Regions from separate parts of the Streptomyces sp. NPDC037401 genome, predicted to be linked through region 2. Evidence: riboswitches for the same ligand, from Rfam matches in the RefSeq annotation. Region 2 holds a riboswitch; the other holds the start of a gene.

Region 1 (7,132 bases), on a different contig from region 2:
GCGCGCCGGTTTGGCCGAAGCGGCGCGTCGGCATATTCACATTGCATGGGCCCGAGTGAACATTCCGGCCGGGCGTGCCGCGCTCTCAATACCGGAGCTTTCCAGCCGAGCAGCCTTCCGGTAACCTCCGAGGTCAGCGCGGCAATCCCGCGCCCCGTCGGCATGGAATCCACGACAGCGGGTCCGGTATGCGTCTTGTCGGCAATAGCCGGGACGGCTAGCCGAAACACTGCGTGAACACATGTCGTATAAACTCCGCAATCAAGGCAGAGAGTTGGCGCGCGGCCATTGCCCCTCCGCCCCCCTCTGGCCCCAGAATGCGACAGCGTCGTCCGCACCTCCCCCCGTTTCCACAGGTCTCCCAAGTGAGAGGCGACCCACCATGCCGCTGCATGTCCCTCCGGCCCCCGCGCCCGCCCTGCGCAGCGTTCTCGCGGCACTCGGTTCCCCCATGGCCGTCCATGAGGCCCACACCCCCGCCCTGCGGGCCCTGCACGGCCCGCTGAGCGCGGAACTCCCGCTCCCCGTCCACGTCCTGGAGCGGCTGAACGTCCCCCGCACCGCCGGCGCCAGGCCGCCGCGCACCCGGCTGTCCGGCTGGCGGTTCCTGATCCGCAGCGGCGACCGCTTCGTGGCGGCGGCGGACACCCGGCTCACTGCGGACGGCTGGGCGTTCTCCCATTTCTTCGAGGGCCCGTACGTCGCCGCGACCGAGCGCGCACTGCGGCAGGCGGAGTCCCTGAGCGCCGACTTCCAGCCCCGGCTGCTGTCCGTGCCCGAGCTCTACATGCTGACGCTGTGGCTCCACCGCGCGGTGGGCGCCGACGCCGCCGCGGGACTGCCGGCCGCCGCGGACCTGCTGGTCCCGCTGGCTCCCGCCCCGCCCGGCATCGCGGCGTACCGGCCGCATCCGGTCTCCGAACTGCTGCCCGTGCTCACGCACCGGCTGACCCCGCCGGCCCTGGCCACCCCGGCCTGACGGCTACGCCATTCGGACTAGCCCGGACGGGCCACCGCCGAACCACCCGAAAAGACAGGGCAGTTGAACTGAACCGCCCGCACGAGTGATGCGTCATCAATCGGTGAGGACAGCTACCGGGAAATCCCTGCGGATCGACCGCCGCAGGGGAACACTGGTCTCCGACCGACCGATTGACGATACGGGGGGCGGCCATGAACGCCGCATCGAGCCGCAGCACTCTCACCACACCGCAGCGAAAGAACGCATCCATGTGCCAGCACCAGCCACCTTGCCCGTCAGCCGACTCCGCCGACCGAGAGGCCGCGCAGCCGGTGGCCAACCACCCGGAGCAGGGCTGGAGCCTGCTGTGCAACGGCGTCCTGCTCTTCGAGGACACCGGCGAGCTGCTGCCGGACGGCCAGATCATCGCACCGCACCGCCCGCTGGCGGCCTCTCAGGTCATGAAGGCCGCCTGAGGCACGGCACGACCGGCGCCCGCGGGCAGGCGCGACGACAGGGCACGACAAGAGGCACGGAACAGCCCGAGGGGCCGGTACGGGAAACACTCCCCGTACCGGCCCCTCGGCCGTACTGCATGGGTCAGTTGTCGTACTCGTCCAGCGGCGGGCAGGAGCAGACGAGGTTCCGGTCCCCGAAGGCACCGTCGATGCGGCGCACCGGCGGCCAGTACTTCTCGGCCGGGGTCACGCCCGCCGGGAAGACCGCCTCGTCACGGGTGTACGGGTGGTCCCACTCGCCGCCCAGCGCCGCCGCTGTGTGCGGGGCGTTGTGCAGCGGGTTGTCGTCCGCCGGCCACTCGCCCGAGGCGACCCGCTCGATCTCGCCGCGGATCGCGATCATCGCGTCGCAGAAGCGGTCCAGCTCGATGAGGTCCTCGGACTCGGTCGGCTCGATCATCAGCGTGCCGGCGACCGGGAAGGACATGGTCGGGGCGTGGAAGCCGTAGTCGATCAGGCGCTTGGCGATGTCGTCGACGCTGACGCCGGTCGCCTTCGACAGCGGGCGCAGGTCGATGATGCACTCGTGCGCGACCAGCCCGCCGGGGCCCGTGTACAGCACCGGGAAGTGCGGCTCCAGGCGCTTGGCGATGTAGTTGGCGCCGAGCACGGCCACCTGCGTGGCGCGCTTGAGGCCCTCGCCGCCCATCAGGCGCACGTACGACCAGGAGATCGGCAGGATGCCGGCCGAGCCCCAGGGGGCCGCCGAGATCGGGCCGACACCGGTCTCCGGGCCCGCGGTCGGCTGCAGCGGGTGGTTCGGCAGGTACGGCGCGAGGTGCGCGCGAACGCCGACCGGGCCGACGCCCGGACCACCGCCGCCGTGCGGGATGCAGAACGTCTTGTGCAGGTTCAGGTGCGAGACGTCGCCGCCGAAGTGACCGGGCTTGGCCAGGCCGACCAGGGCGTTCAGGTTGGCGCCGTCGACGTAGACCTGGCCGCCGGCGTCGTGCACCTGGGCGCAGATGTCGGCGACGTGCTCCTCGAACACACCGTGCGTCGACGGGTAGGTGATCATCAGCACGGCGAGCTCGTCGCGGTACTGCTCGATCTTGGCGCGCAGGTCGTCCGCGTCCACCTCGCCGTCGTCGGCGGTCTTGACGACGACGACCTTCATGCCGGCCATGACGGCGCTGGCGGCGTTGGTGCCGTGCGCCGAGGACGGGATGAGGCAGATGGTGCGCTGCTCGTCGCCGTTGGCGCGGTGGTAGGCGCGTACGGCGAGCAGACCGGCCAGCTCACCCTGCGAACCGGCGTTCGGCTGAATGGAGACCTTGTCGTAGCCGGTGACCTCGCAGAGACGTTCCTCCAGCTCGTTGATGAGCGTGGCGTAGCCCTGCGCCTGCTCCACCGGGGCGAACGGGTGCAGCTGGCCGAACTCGGGCCAGGTGACCGCTTCCATCTCGGTGGTCGCGTTGAGCTTCATGGTGCAGGAGCCCAGCGGGATCATGCCGCGGTCCAGCGCGTAGTCCTTGTCCGAGAGCTTGCGCAGGTAGCGCAGCATCGCGGTCTCGGAGCGGTGCTGGTGGAAGACCGGGTGGGTGAGGACCTCGTCCGAGCGCAGCAGCGCCTCGGGCAGCGAGTCCGCGGCGGCGGCGTCCAGCGCCTCGATGTCGGCGCTCACGCCGAAGGCGGCCCAGACGGCCTCGACGTCGGCGCGCAGGGTGGTCTCGTCGCAGGCGGCCGAGACGTGGTCGGCGTCGACCTGGAAGAGGTTGACCCCGCGCTCGCGGGCGGCGGCGACCACCTCGGCGGCCCGGCCCGGGACGCGCGCGGTGAGGGTGTCGAAGAAGGCGTCGTGCACGATCTCGACGCCGCCGGCCTTCAGGCCCTCGGCGAGGAGGACGGCGTAGCGGTGGGTGCGGCGGGCGATCGTCCGCAGCCCCTCGGGGCCGTGGTAGACGGCGTACATGCCGGCCATGACGGCGAGCAGCACCTGCGCGGTACAGATGTTGCTGGTCGCCTTCTCGCGGCGGATGTGCTGCTCGCGGGTCTGCAGCGCCAGGCGGTAGGCACGGTTGCCGTCGGCGTCGACGGAGACGCCGACGAGGCGGCCGGGCAGGGAGCGCGCGTGCTTGTCCTGCACGGCCATGTAGCCGGCGTGCGGACCGCCGAAGCCCATCGGGACGCCGAAGCGCTGGGTGGTGCCGACGGCGATGTCCGCGCCCAGCTCGCCGGGCGAGGTGAGCAGCGTCAGCGCGAGCAGGTCGGCGGCGACGGTGACGATCGCGCCGAGGCCGTGGGCCTCGTCGATCAGCGGCTTGATGTCGCGGACCGCACCGGAGGCGCCCGGGTACTGGATGAGCACGCCGTAGACGCCGCGCTCGGCGACCTCGGCCGGGATGCCCGCGGACAGGTCGGCGACGACGACCTCGATGCCGATGGGCTCGGCGCGGGTCTCGATCACGGCGACGGTCTGCGGCAGGGCGTCGGCGTCGACGAGGAAGACGTTCCCCTTGGCCTTGCCCACGCGGCGGGCCAGCGTCATGGCCTCGGCGGCCGCGGTGCCCTCGTCGAGGAGGGAGGCGCCCGAGGTGGGCAGGCCCGTCAGGTCGGCGACCACGGTCTGGAAGTTGAGGAGCGCCTCGAGGCGGCCCTGCGAGATCTCCGGCTGGTACGGCGTGTACGCGGTGTACCAGGCCGGGTTCTCCATGACGTTGCGCAGGATCACCGGCGGAGTGAACGTGCCGTAGTAGCCCAGGCCGATCATGGAAGACAGGACCTTGTTGCCGGCGGCGAGGGTGCGCAGCTCGGCGAGGACCTCGGCCTCGGTACGGGCGCCGGGGAGGTTCAGGGCCTCCGCGGTCTTGATCACGTCCGGCACCGCGGCAGCGGTGAGCTCGTCGAGCGAGCCGTAGCCGACCTGCGCGAGCATCTTGGCCTGCGCCTCGGCGTCGGGGCCGATGTGGCGCTGCTCGAAGGGGATGCCGCTCTCGAGCTGGGAGAGCGGAATACGGTGGGCGGTCATGGCGGAGGCCTCCTGGTCTCGCGACCTACGAGGGGTGCCACGACGCGGGCACCCGGACGGCCTCCCCCTCTGTCATCTCAACCTGAGAGCTTCACCGGGTCTCGTGGGGGTCGCCCGTGAGTCCCGGCTTTCACCGTCGGTGAGGCAGGGTTCCGGAACACCGCTCCGACGCCCGACCTGCTTTCCAGAGTGGCCTCGTCCGTGCGGTACGTGTGCCTGAGAGATTCCGGGGAGGAGTTGCTCCTTCGGCGCCACCGAGAGGCTCATGACGAACTCACTCGGACGGGCTCTCCCGCACAGGGTCAGCAGCCGTAAACCAGACTACCAGCGAGGTTCGTGGGGCCTCGCTCAAGTGGCCCCCACTTGAAAAATGCACTTTCGTAGTCATAACGGAGGAGTTGCGACCAAATGGAGGGACCGTGCAGACCGATATCGATCCGCGCAGCCTGATCGGCCGCAAGGCGTTCGACCGCAACGGCAACAAGATCGGCACGGTCGACGAGGTGTACCTCGACGACGCGACCGGGGAACCGGAGTGGGCGGCCGTCCGCACCGGGCTCTTCAGCAGGGACGCCTTCGTCCCGCTGGAACCCAGCGAGATGGTGGGAGAAACCCTGCGGGTGCCCTACGAACGCTCTCTCATCAAGGATGCGCCCGACTTCGGAGTGGGGCGCCACCTCTCCCCCGAGCAGGAGCTCCAGCTCTACCACCACTACGGGCTCGACGTCGCGCTGCCCGGCGACATCGCGGCCGCCGCTCCCCCGCCGCCGGACCGCGATTTCGGCCGGCTGAGCACCGACGAGGACTGAGCCACCAGCGGCAGCGGGTCCGAAGGCTCCAAGTCGGAATCGTCGACTTTGAAGGTACGGACCCGGCCCGGAGCCGAGCCCGGCTCCTCGAAGCGCACGGTCACCCGCCCCACGCCGCTGCCCTGGACCCATCCGGGTCCGTACTGCGCGTGACGGACGTCACTCCCGGCCGCCCAGCGGCGCTCCACCACGGGGGCGGGCTCCTGTGCCGCGGCCTCCGCCGCATCCTCCGTACGCCCCGCCCCAGCGCCCTCTGGAGCCCCTTCCGCCGCACGGGCCGCGATGTCCCCGGCAGCCTGCGCGAACAGATCCTCCTGCGTGTAGTCCGCCAGCCCCGACACCCCCACGCCCAGCAGCCTCACCCCGCCCGTGGTGTCGACCGCGTCCAGCAGCCGCGCGGCCGCCTCCCGTACCACCGCCGGATCGTCGGTCGGCCCGCGCAGGGTCTCGGAGCGGGTCAGCGTCGAGAAGTCGTACCGCCGCACCTTGAGCACGATCGTGCGCCCGGAGTGCCCCGAGCCCCGCAGCCGCCCCACGCACCGGTCCGCCAGCCGCTGGACCTCGGTCCGGATCCGCACCCGGTCGTGCAGGTCCACGTCGAAGGTGTCCTCGACCGACACCGACTTCGCGTCCCGCTCGGCGACCACGGCACGGTCGTCCAGCCCGAGGGCCATCCGGTACAGCGCCGCCCCGTGCGAGCGGCCCAGCATCCGAACGAGCTCGTCCTCGCCGGCCTCGGCCAGCTCCCCCACCGTCGTGATGCCCGCGCGCCGCAGGTGGTCCCCGGTGGCCGGCCCCACCCCCGGCAGCGTCCGCACCGGCATGGGGGCGAGCAGCTCCCGCTCGCTGCCCGGCTCGATCAGCACCAGCCCGTCGGGCTTGGCCTCCTCGGAGGCGATCTTGGCGAGCATCTTCGAGCCCGCGAGCCCCACCGAGCCGCTCAGCGCGGTCGCCGCCCGGATGTCCGCCCGCAGCCGCATCCCGGCCGCCCGCGCGCTCTGCGCGTCGTGGGCTGTGCCGCCGGCCTCCAGGTCCACGAAGGCCTCGTCCAGGCTCAGCGGCTCCACGAGCGGGGACAGCTCCCGCAGCAGCGCCATGACCTGGTCGCTGACCGACCGGTAGAGCGAGAAGCGGGGGACGAGGTACGCGCCGTTCGGGCACAGCCTCCGCGCCTGCGCCATCGGCATCGCGGAGTGCACCCCGAACCGCCGCGCCTCGTACGAGGCGGTCGCGACCACTCCGCGGGGCCCGAGCCCGCCGACGATCACGGGCTTTCCGTGCAGGCTCGGCTTCGCCGCCTGCTCGGCGGCGGCGAAGAAGGCATCCATGTCCAGATGCAGGATCGTCGGCGCGGATCTCACACTTCTGATGCTGCCCTACGCCACTGACAACGCCCCGGGGGGTCAGCCGGCCCGGTTGCGGCGCCTGGCGAGCTCGTCGGTGGGGTTGGGCCGGATCAGCGTCTCGCCGGTGTCGACCCGCTCGCCGTGGAGCTGCGAGAGAGCGCTCTCGACGTCGCGCCGCACCACGCCGACCGCGATGCCGAAGACGCCCTGGCCGCCCTGAAGCAAGTCGACGACCTCGTCGGGCGAGGTGCACTCGTACACGGTCGCGCCGTCGCTCATCAGCGTCATGCGCTCCAGGTCCGCGAAGCCGCGGTCGCGAAGGTGGCGGACCGCCGTGCGGATGTTCTGGAGCGCGACGCCGGTGTCCAGGAACCGCTTGACGATCTTCAGCACAACGACGTCGTGGAAGCTGTACAGACGCTGGGTGCCCGAGCCGTACGCCGGGCGCACGCTCGGCTCCACCAGCCCGGTCCGGGCCCAGTAGTCGAGCTGCCGGTACGTGATCCCCGCGGCGGCGCACGCCGTGGGCC
Region 2 (7,132 bases):
AACGTGCCGAGGTGAACGCCTCGGCTGTCGAGCGGGGCCTGGGGGTCAGGCGTGGGACAGCTCACGTTCGCCGGCCGCCGGTGCCTCCCCGGGCTCCGCGCCGTCGCGGAGGGGAGGGACAGTGGCCGTGAAGAGGTCACGAAAAGGGGTCCGGGCCTGGAAGACGGCAGGCTACCGGACCCCTTCGGGCGTCTGACCTGAGTGCCGCTAGAGCGACGGGTACAGCGGGTGCTTCGCGGCGAGCGTCGAGACGCGGGCCTTGAGGGACTCGCTGTCGTACGACGGCTTCAGGGTCTCGGCGATGATGTCCGCGACCTCGGTGAAGTCCTCCGCGCCGAAGCCGCGGGTGGCCAGGGCCGGCGTACCGATCCGCAGACCCGAGGTGACCATCGGCGGCCGCGGGTCGTTCGGGATGGCGTTGCGGTTGACCGTGATGCCGACCTCGTGGAGCCGGTCCTCGGCCTGCTGGCCGTCCAGCTCCGAGTTGCGCAGGTCCACCAGGACCAGGTGCACGTCGGTGCCGCCGGACAGCACGTCCACGCCCACGGCCTTGACGTCGTCCTGCACCAGGCGCTCGGCGATGATCTTCGCGCCGGCCAGGGTGCGCTCCTGGCGCTCCTTGAACTCGGGCGAGGCCGCGACCTTGAAGGAGACGGCCTTGGCCGCGATCACGTGCTCCAGCGGGCCGCCCTGCTGACCCGGGAAGACCGCGGAGTTGATCTTCTTGGCGAGCTCCTGCGTGGACAGGATCACGCCGCCGCGCGGACCGCCGAGGGTCTTGTGCGTGGTCGTGGTGACGACGTGGGCGTGCGGCACCGGGTTCGGGTGCAGGCCCGCGGCGACCAGACCGGCGAAGTGCGCCATGTCGACCATCAGGTACGCGCCGACCTCGTCCGCGATGCGGCGGAAGGCGGCGAAGTCCAGCTGGCGCGGGTACGCGGACCAGCCGGCGACGATCAGCTGCGGCTTGGTCTCCTTGGCGAGGCGCTCGACCTCGGCCATGTCCACCCGGCCGGACTCGTCGACGTGGTACGGGACCACGTTGTAGAGCTTGCCGGAGAAGTTGATCTTCATGCCGTGGGTCAGGTGACCACCGTGGGCGAGGTTCAGGCCCATGATCGTGTCGCCCGGCTTCAGCAGCGCGAACATCGCGGCGGCGTTGGCCTGCGCACCCGAGTGGGGCTGCACGTTGGCGGCCTCGGCGCCGAAGAGCGCCTTGATGCGGTCGATCGCGATCTGCTCGACCACGTCGACGTGCTCGCAGCCGCCGTAGTAGCGGCGGCCGGGGTAGCCCTCGGCGTACTTGTTGGTCAGGACCGAGCCCTGGGCCTCCATGACCGCGACCGGAGCGAAGTTCTCCGAGGCGATCATTTCCAGGGTCGACTGCTGGCGGTGGAGCTCGGCGTCGACGGCGGCGGCGACGTCGGGGTCCAGCTCGTGGAGGGGGGTGTTCAGAAGCGACATCGGATTCCCTCTAGGTGTGGTCAGCCCGCGAACTGGGTGTACTCGTCGGCGGAGAGCAGGTCGGCCGGCTCCTCCGCCACGCGCACCTTGAACAGCCAGCCGCCCTCGAAGGGGGCGGTGTTCACGAGCGCCGGGTCGTCGACCACGTTCTGGTTGGCCTCGACGACCTCGCCGGTGATCGGGGCGTACAGGTCGCTGACCGACTTGGTGGACTCGAGTTCGCCGCAGGTCTCGCCCGCGGTCACGGTGTCGCCCACCGCGGGGAGCTGGGCGTAGACGACGTCACCGAGCGCGTTGGCCGCGAACTCCGTGATGCCGACCGTCGCGACGCCGTCCTCGGCGACCGACACCCACTCGTGCTCCTTGGTGTAGCGCAGCTGCTGGGGGTTGCTCATGACCTGATTCTCCTGGATACGGGGGAGTGCATGCGGACAGTGGTCTTGCAGAGGTCGTGCGGGAGGTGCCGGAAGGTCACTTCTGCCGCTTGTAGAACGGCAGCGCCACGACCTCGTAGGCCTCATGCGTACCGCGGATGTCGACGCCGACACCGGAGGTGCCGGGCGCGGCGTGGGCCGCGTCGACGTACGCCATGGCGATCGGCTTGCCCAGCGTCGGGGACGGGGCGCCGGAGGTGACCTCGCCGATGACGGCGCCGTCCGCGACGACCGGGAAACCGGCGCGCGGGACGCGGCGGCCCTCGGCGATCAGGCCGACCAGCTTGCGCGGCGGGTTGTCCGCGGCGCGCTCGGCGGCGGCCTCCAGGGCCGCGCGGCCGACGAAGTCGCCTTCCTTCTCGAACTTCACGACCCGGCCCAGGCCCGCGTCGAACGGCGTCAGGCCGGTGGTCAGCTCGTGCCCGTACAGCGGCATGCCCGCCTCCAGGCGCAGCGTGTCGCGGCAGGACAGGCCCGCCGGGACCAGGCCGACGCCCTCGCCGGCCTTCAGCAGGGCCGTCCACAGCTCGACCGCGTGCTCGGGCTTGACGAACAGCTCGAAGCCGTCCTCACCGGTGTAGCCGGTACGGGCGATCAGCGCGGGGACCCCGGCGACGGTGCCCGGCAGGCCGGCGTAGTACTTCAGGCCGTCCAGGTCGGCGTCGGTGAGGGACGCGAGGATGCCGGGGGACTCGGGGCCCTGCACGGCGATCAGCGCGTAGGCGTCGCGGTCGTCGCGGACCTCGGTGTCGAAGCCGGCGGCGCGCGCGGTCAGGGCGTCGAGGACGACCTGCGCGTTGGAGGCGTTCGCGACGACCATGTACTCGGTCTCGCCGAGGCGGTAGACGATCAGGTCGTCGACGATCCCGCCGTCTTCCTGGCAGATGTGCGTGTAGCGGGCGCGGCCGACGCCCACGGTGGAGATGTTGCCGACCAGTGCGTAGTCCAGGGCCTTGACGGCCTCCGGGCCGGTCAGGGTGATCTCGCCCATGTGCGAGAGGTCGAACAGGCCGGCCTTGGTGCGGACGGCGTTGTGCTCGTCGCGCTCGCTGGCGTAGCGGAGCGGCATGTCCCAGCCGGCGAAGTCGGTCATGGTCGCACCGAGCGCACGGTGCACGGCGTCAAGGGCGGTCAGACGGGGGCTGTTCGTCATAAGGCTGGCTCTCCAAGGCGGGTCCGCGACGGGCTGAGGACTTTCCTCCCCATCTGTCATCGGAACCTGAGAGGTTCATCACGACCGTACGTGCATACGGAAGTGACTTGCACCTTGGGTGGAGCCGGCGGCTCGTGACAACCGCACGCCTCGCTTTTCAGATGTGCCTCGCCCGCGCGGTACGGGGCCTGAGAGATTCAAGGGAGGGACTTGCTCCTTCGGCGTCCGGCAGGCGTCCGTCATACGGACGGCTGCGGAACTCTCCCGCGCAGATTCAAGCGGCCTTTATGCAGTTGGTCGTGCAGCATGGCGCGCACATCATTGCACGGGCCGAACCCGGCCGGAACCGTGGGCGGCGCATTACCGTCTCTTTACACTCAGTGGGCATGGTGGGTCCTGGTGGCCCGACAAGGGGAGGCGATCACTGTGCGGAGATTCGGAGCCCTGGCAGGGACCGGTGCGGCCGGTACGGCCGCGGGCGTACCGGTCCAGCCCGGTGCACGCGACCGGGGGCCCTTCGGCACGGCCCGCCCCGCCGGGGCGGGGCACGTCCGTGACCTGCGCGGACGCGCGGGCCGCGGCCCCGCGCGGCTGGAGTTCGCCGACGGGGACGTCGTGGTGGTCTCCGGGCTGCCCGGCAGCGGCAAGAGCACCCTCATGAAGCGGGCCGTGCGCAGCGGCGGCATCGACTCCCAGGACGCCCGCGAGCGCTGGGAGGCCCGGACCCCGGCCGCGCTGCCGTACGCCGTCTACCGCCCCCTGGTGCGGATCGCGCACTACGCCGGGCTGTGGCGCTCCCTGCGGGCGGGCCAGAGCGTGGTCGTCCACGACTGCGGCACCCAGGCCTGGGTCCGCGCCCTGCTGGCCCGCGCGGCCCGCGCCCGCGGCCGCGACCTGCACCTGCTGCTGCTCGACGCGACCCCCGCGGAAGCCCTGTCCGGCCAGGCGGCGCGCGGCCGCGGGGTCTCCGCGTACGCCTTCGGACGCCACCGGGCCACGGTGGCGCGGCTCCTCGGCGCCGCGGAGCAGGGCCGGCTGCCGGCCGGCTGCGCCTCGGTGGTCCTCCTGGACCGCGCGGCGGCCGCCGGCCTCACGTCGATCGGCTTCGCCCCCGAAACCCGCCCCGGACGCCCGCACGGCACCCTCTAGGGTCTACACGTCGGCAGTGGGGAAAGGGCGCGGGTGAACATGCAGGACGGGACGAACGCGAGCACGTACGGGGGCGGCGCGGGCGACGGCTGGCCCGCGAACGAACTGGAGGAGACCCTCGCGGCCTCCCTCGGCAGTCCGGCCGCGGGCGGCCGGATCCTCGAAGTGCTCGGCCGCAGCCAGATCTGGGTGCCGCTGCCCGCCGGCGGCGGACCCGACAGCCCGAGCCTGTCCCTGCCCACCATGGACATCGGCGGCGCCGCCTACGTGCCCGTGTACAGCTCCCAGCAGCAGTTCACGCAGTGCGCGGGGGCCCACATGCCCTTCGCGGTGGCCCCGGCCGTGGAGTTCGCCCGGGGCCTGCCCCCGCAGCTCGGCATCGCCGTCAACCCCGAAGGCGCGGTCGGCGTACCGCTTCCCCCCGACGCCGTGGCGCAGCTGTGCCGCACCGGGCGCACCTCGCTCGACGGCCCCGCCACCGGCGGCCGGGTCCGGCTCTACGAACCCGACTGGCAGGACGACCCGGTCGACTTCCTCTCCGCCGCGGCCGAGGAGTTCCGCGCCACCGGCGTGGTCGCCTCGGCGCGCCGCTGCCTCGCGAGCATCGAGGGCGGCGATCCGGTGCTGTTCGTCGGCGTGCAGTTCACGGGCTGGGAGGCGGCCGACCGCAACGCCCCGATGGACGCCCTGTCCCGTGCGCTGGGCAGGTTCCAGCCGCGCTGGCCGGTGACCCTGCTGCTGCTCGACGCGGCCCAGGATCCGGTGGCCGACTGGATGGCGCAACACGTCCGCCCCTTCTACCTGCCGTAGCCGCCTTTAAGCTGGTTACATTTCCTGGCCGCACCCGTGCCGACACCCTTGTCGGCGGACGGCCGGAATGCGTCACGACGGGCGGACGAGGACGAAGAGGGGTACCGGGTGAGTGCGTCAGGCACGGCCGCGGCCGGGCAGCTCGAGCAGATGCTGCGCCAGGTGACGCCCGGGCGCTACGAGAGTTACGAGGCGCTCCTGCACGCCCTCGCCGAGGGGCAGCTGTGGATGCTGCTCTGGCAGGGGCAGTCCGGCGCGCCGGACGCGCAGTACGGCGGCATGGAGGTCGACGGGCTGGGCTACGCGCCCTGCGTGACCTCCCCGCAGGAGCTCGCGGCGAGCGGCTGGGGCCGCGCGTACGAGGTGGTCTCCGGCCGGGGCGTCGCCCGGGCGCTCTACCCGGACCGGTGGGGCATCTGGCTCAACCCGCACGCCCAGGGCGGCGGCGTCGGCATCCCGTGGGCCGACCTGCGGCGGATCGCCACCGGCCTGGACCGGATGCCGGCCGGGCCGCTGCGCCTGTCGGAGCCCGCGATCGAGCTGCCGCAGTTCTACGCCCTGCTCACCCAGCACGCCCACCGCACCCCGGCGGTGCGCTCGCTGCGCCGCGTCTGGGTGCAGCCCGCGCTGGGCACGGCGTACCTCGCCATCGGGCTCGACCTCTACGACGGCTCCGCGGCGGCCGTGGAATCGGCGCGGGCGATGATGCGGCAGGCGATCGGCGCGGTGCCCGACGGGCTGCCGGTCTCGACGGTCGCCCTGGCCGACGAGCACGACCCCGTCGCGATGTGGCTGCGCGCCCAGACCCGCCCGTTCTACGACCGCGAGGCCCAGGGCACGTCCTTCTAGGCCCGGACGGAAGCCGGCGGCCGGGACCGCCTGCCGGGCTACTCCTCGCCGGCGGCGAGCAGCGAGCTCGCCAGCGGGGTGCGCCGGTGGAGCATCCAGCGGCCCGAGCGCTGCGAGGTGACCAGCCGGGAGCGCCGGAGCACGCCCAGGTGCTGGCTGACGGCCGCGGCGCTCATGTTCAGGTAGGCCGCGAGCTGGGTGGTGGACACCGGCAGGTCCAGATGGGCCAGCAGCGCGGCGCGGCTGCGGCCGAGCAGGTCGCCGAGGGGCTCCGCGGCCGCCTGCGAGGTGCCCTCCCACAGGGTCCCGATCCCGCGCGGGGCGTAGGCCAGCGTCGGCTGGTACGGCTCGTTGTGCAGCACGAACAGATTCGGCCAGGCGAAGACGCAGGGCACGAGCACCAGTCCGGTGCCGCAGGCGTCGCGGAAGGCCGAGTGCTGCGGCTTGTCGATGCGCAGCCGGTCGCCGGCGAACTCCGCCTGCGGGTGCAGGTCCGCGAACACCCTGGCCAGGCCGCCGGTGGTCAACTGGTGCGACCGGTGGGCGAGATCGGCGTCGTGCAGGGCCCGCACCCGCGGCCACACGGGTTCGATCGCGGCCTTCCAGTACGCGGAGAGGGTGCCGGCCAGCCGGACCAGCTCGCGGTCGGGGTCCTCGTACAGCGGGCGCAGCAGCGGCGGGACCAGCCCCTCGGCGTCGCGCAGTTCGTCCAGCGAGGAGCGCACCTCGTCCGCCGGGGTGGCGGTCACCGCGGCCAGCTCGTCGGCGAAGGAGCCGGTCAGGCGCTCGGGCGGCGGCGCGAGGAAATCGGGCAGGAACCGCGGACCGCGCGCGAGCGCGAGCAGGACGCGCAGGTCCAGGTCCGCGACCCGGGGCCGGGTCATCGCGACCCAGGGCCGGTGGACGGCCGGCTGCCGGGTGCCGGCGAGCACCGGGACGCTGTGGACCAGCTCCTCCAGCGGCGACCGGGCGAACCGGATCCGGGTCAGGTCACTGGTGGCGAGCCGAATCTCGATCACCGGCGGAGCATAGGCAGCCGCCCGGCGGGGCGGCAACGGCGGGTTCGCGCCCCGCTCCGCGGCGGTGGATTAAGCCGTGACGAAAACGTGGAGCGTGGCGCCCGGCCGCGGGAGAGTCGTCCCGGGGGCGCGGCCGACGGGGGCACGGGCCGCGCCCCCGGCCCCGGATCCCCTTTCCGGGGCCGCTCCGCCCGCCGCGCTCCGCCCGGTGCCCGCACCGGCGACCCCAGGGGAACCCCATGACACCCACCCGC

Evidence for each region. Region 2 has a riboswitch for glycine ahead of gcvT (glycine cleavage system aminomethyltransferase GcvT). Riboswitches for the same ligand answer to the same signal wherever they lie in the genome.
Region 1: another riboswitch for glycine. It lies ahead of gcvP (aminomethyl-transferring glycine dehydrogenase); the one in region 2 lies ahead of gcvT (glycine cleavage system aminomethyltransferase GcvT).

Annotation. Positions count from the first base shown of each region.
Region 1 is NZ_JBVJWO010000061.1:6,108-13,239, forward strand. It holds gene ACZ7H1_RS36345 (hypothetical protein) at 383-979, shown strand; gene ACZ7H1_RS36350 (DUF5999 family protein) at 1,231-1,437, shown strand; gene gcvP (aminomethyl-transferring glycine dehydrogenase) at 1,562-4,447, opposite strand; glycine riboswitch at 4,507-4,641, opposite strand; glycine riboswitch at 4,642-4,752, opposite strand; gene ACZ7H1_RS36360 (PRC-barrel domain-containing protein) at 4,867-5,256, shown strand; gene ACZ7H1_RS36365 (DNA polymerase IV) at 5,160-6,617, opposite strand; gene ACZ7H1_RS36370 (MerR family transcriptional regulator) at 6,660-7,132, opposite strand, start outside.
Region 2 is NZ_JBVJWO010000002.1:246,431-253,562, reverse strand. It holds gene glyA (serine hydroxymethyltransferase) at 208-1,464, opposite strand; gene gcvH (glycine cleavage system protein GcvH) at 1,485-1,859, opposite strand; gene gcvT (glycine cleavage system aminomethyltransferase GcvT) at 1,936-3,051, opposite strand; glycine riboswitch at 3,219-3,328, opposite strand; gene ACZ7H1_RS02665 (AAA family ATPase) at 3,478-4,200, shown strand; gene ACZ7H1_RS02660 (enhanced serine sensitivity protein SseB) at 4,240-5,010, shown strand; gene ACZ7H1_RS02655 (enhanced serine sensitivity protein SseB C-terminal domain-containing protein) at 5,119-5,859, shown strand; gene ACZ7H1_RS02650 (ArsR/SmtB family transcription factor) at 5,898-6,878, opposite strand.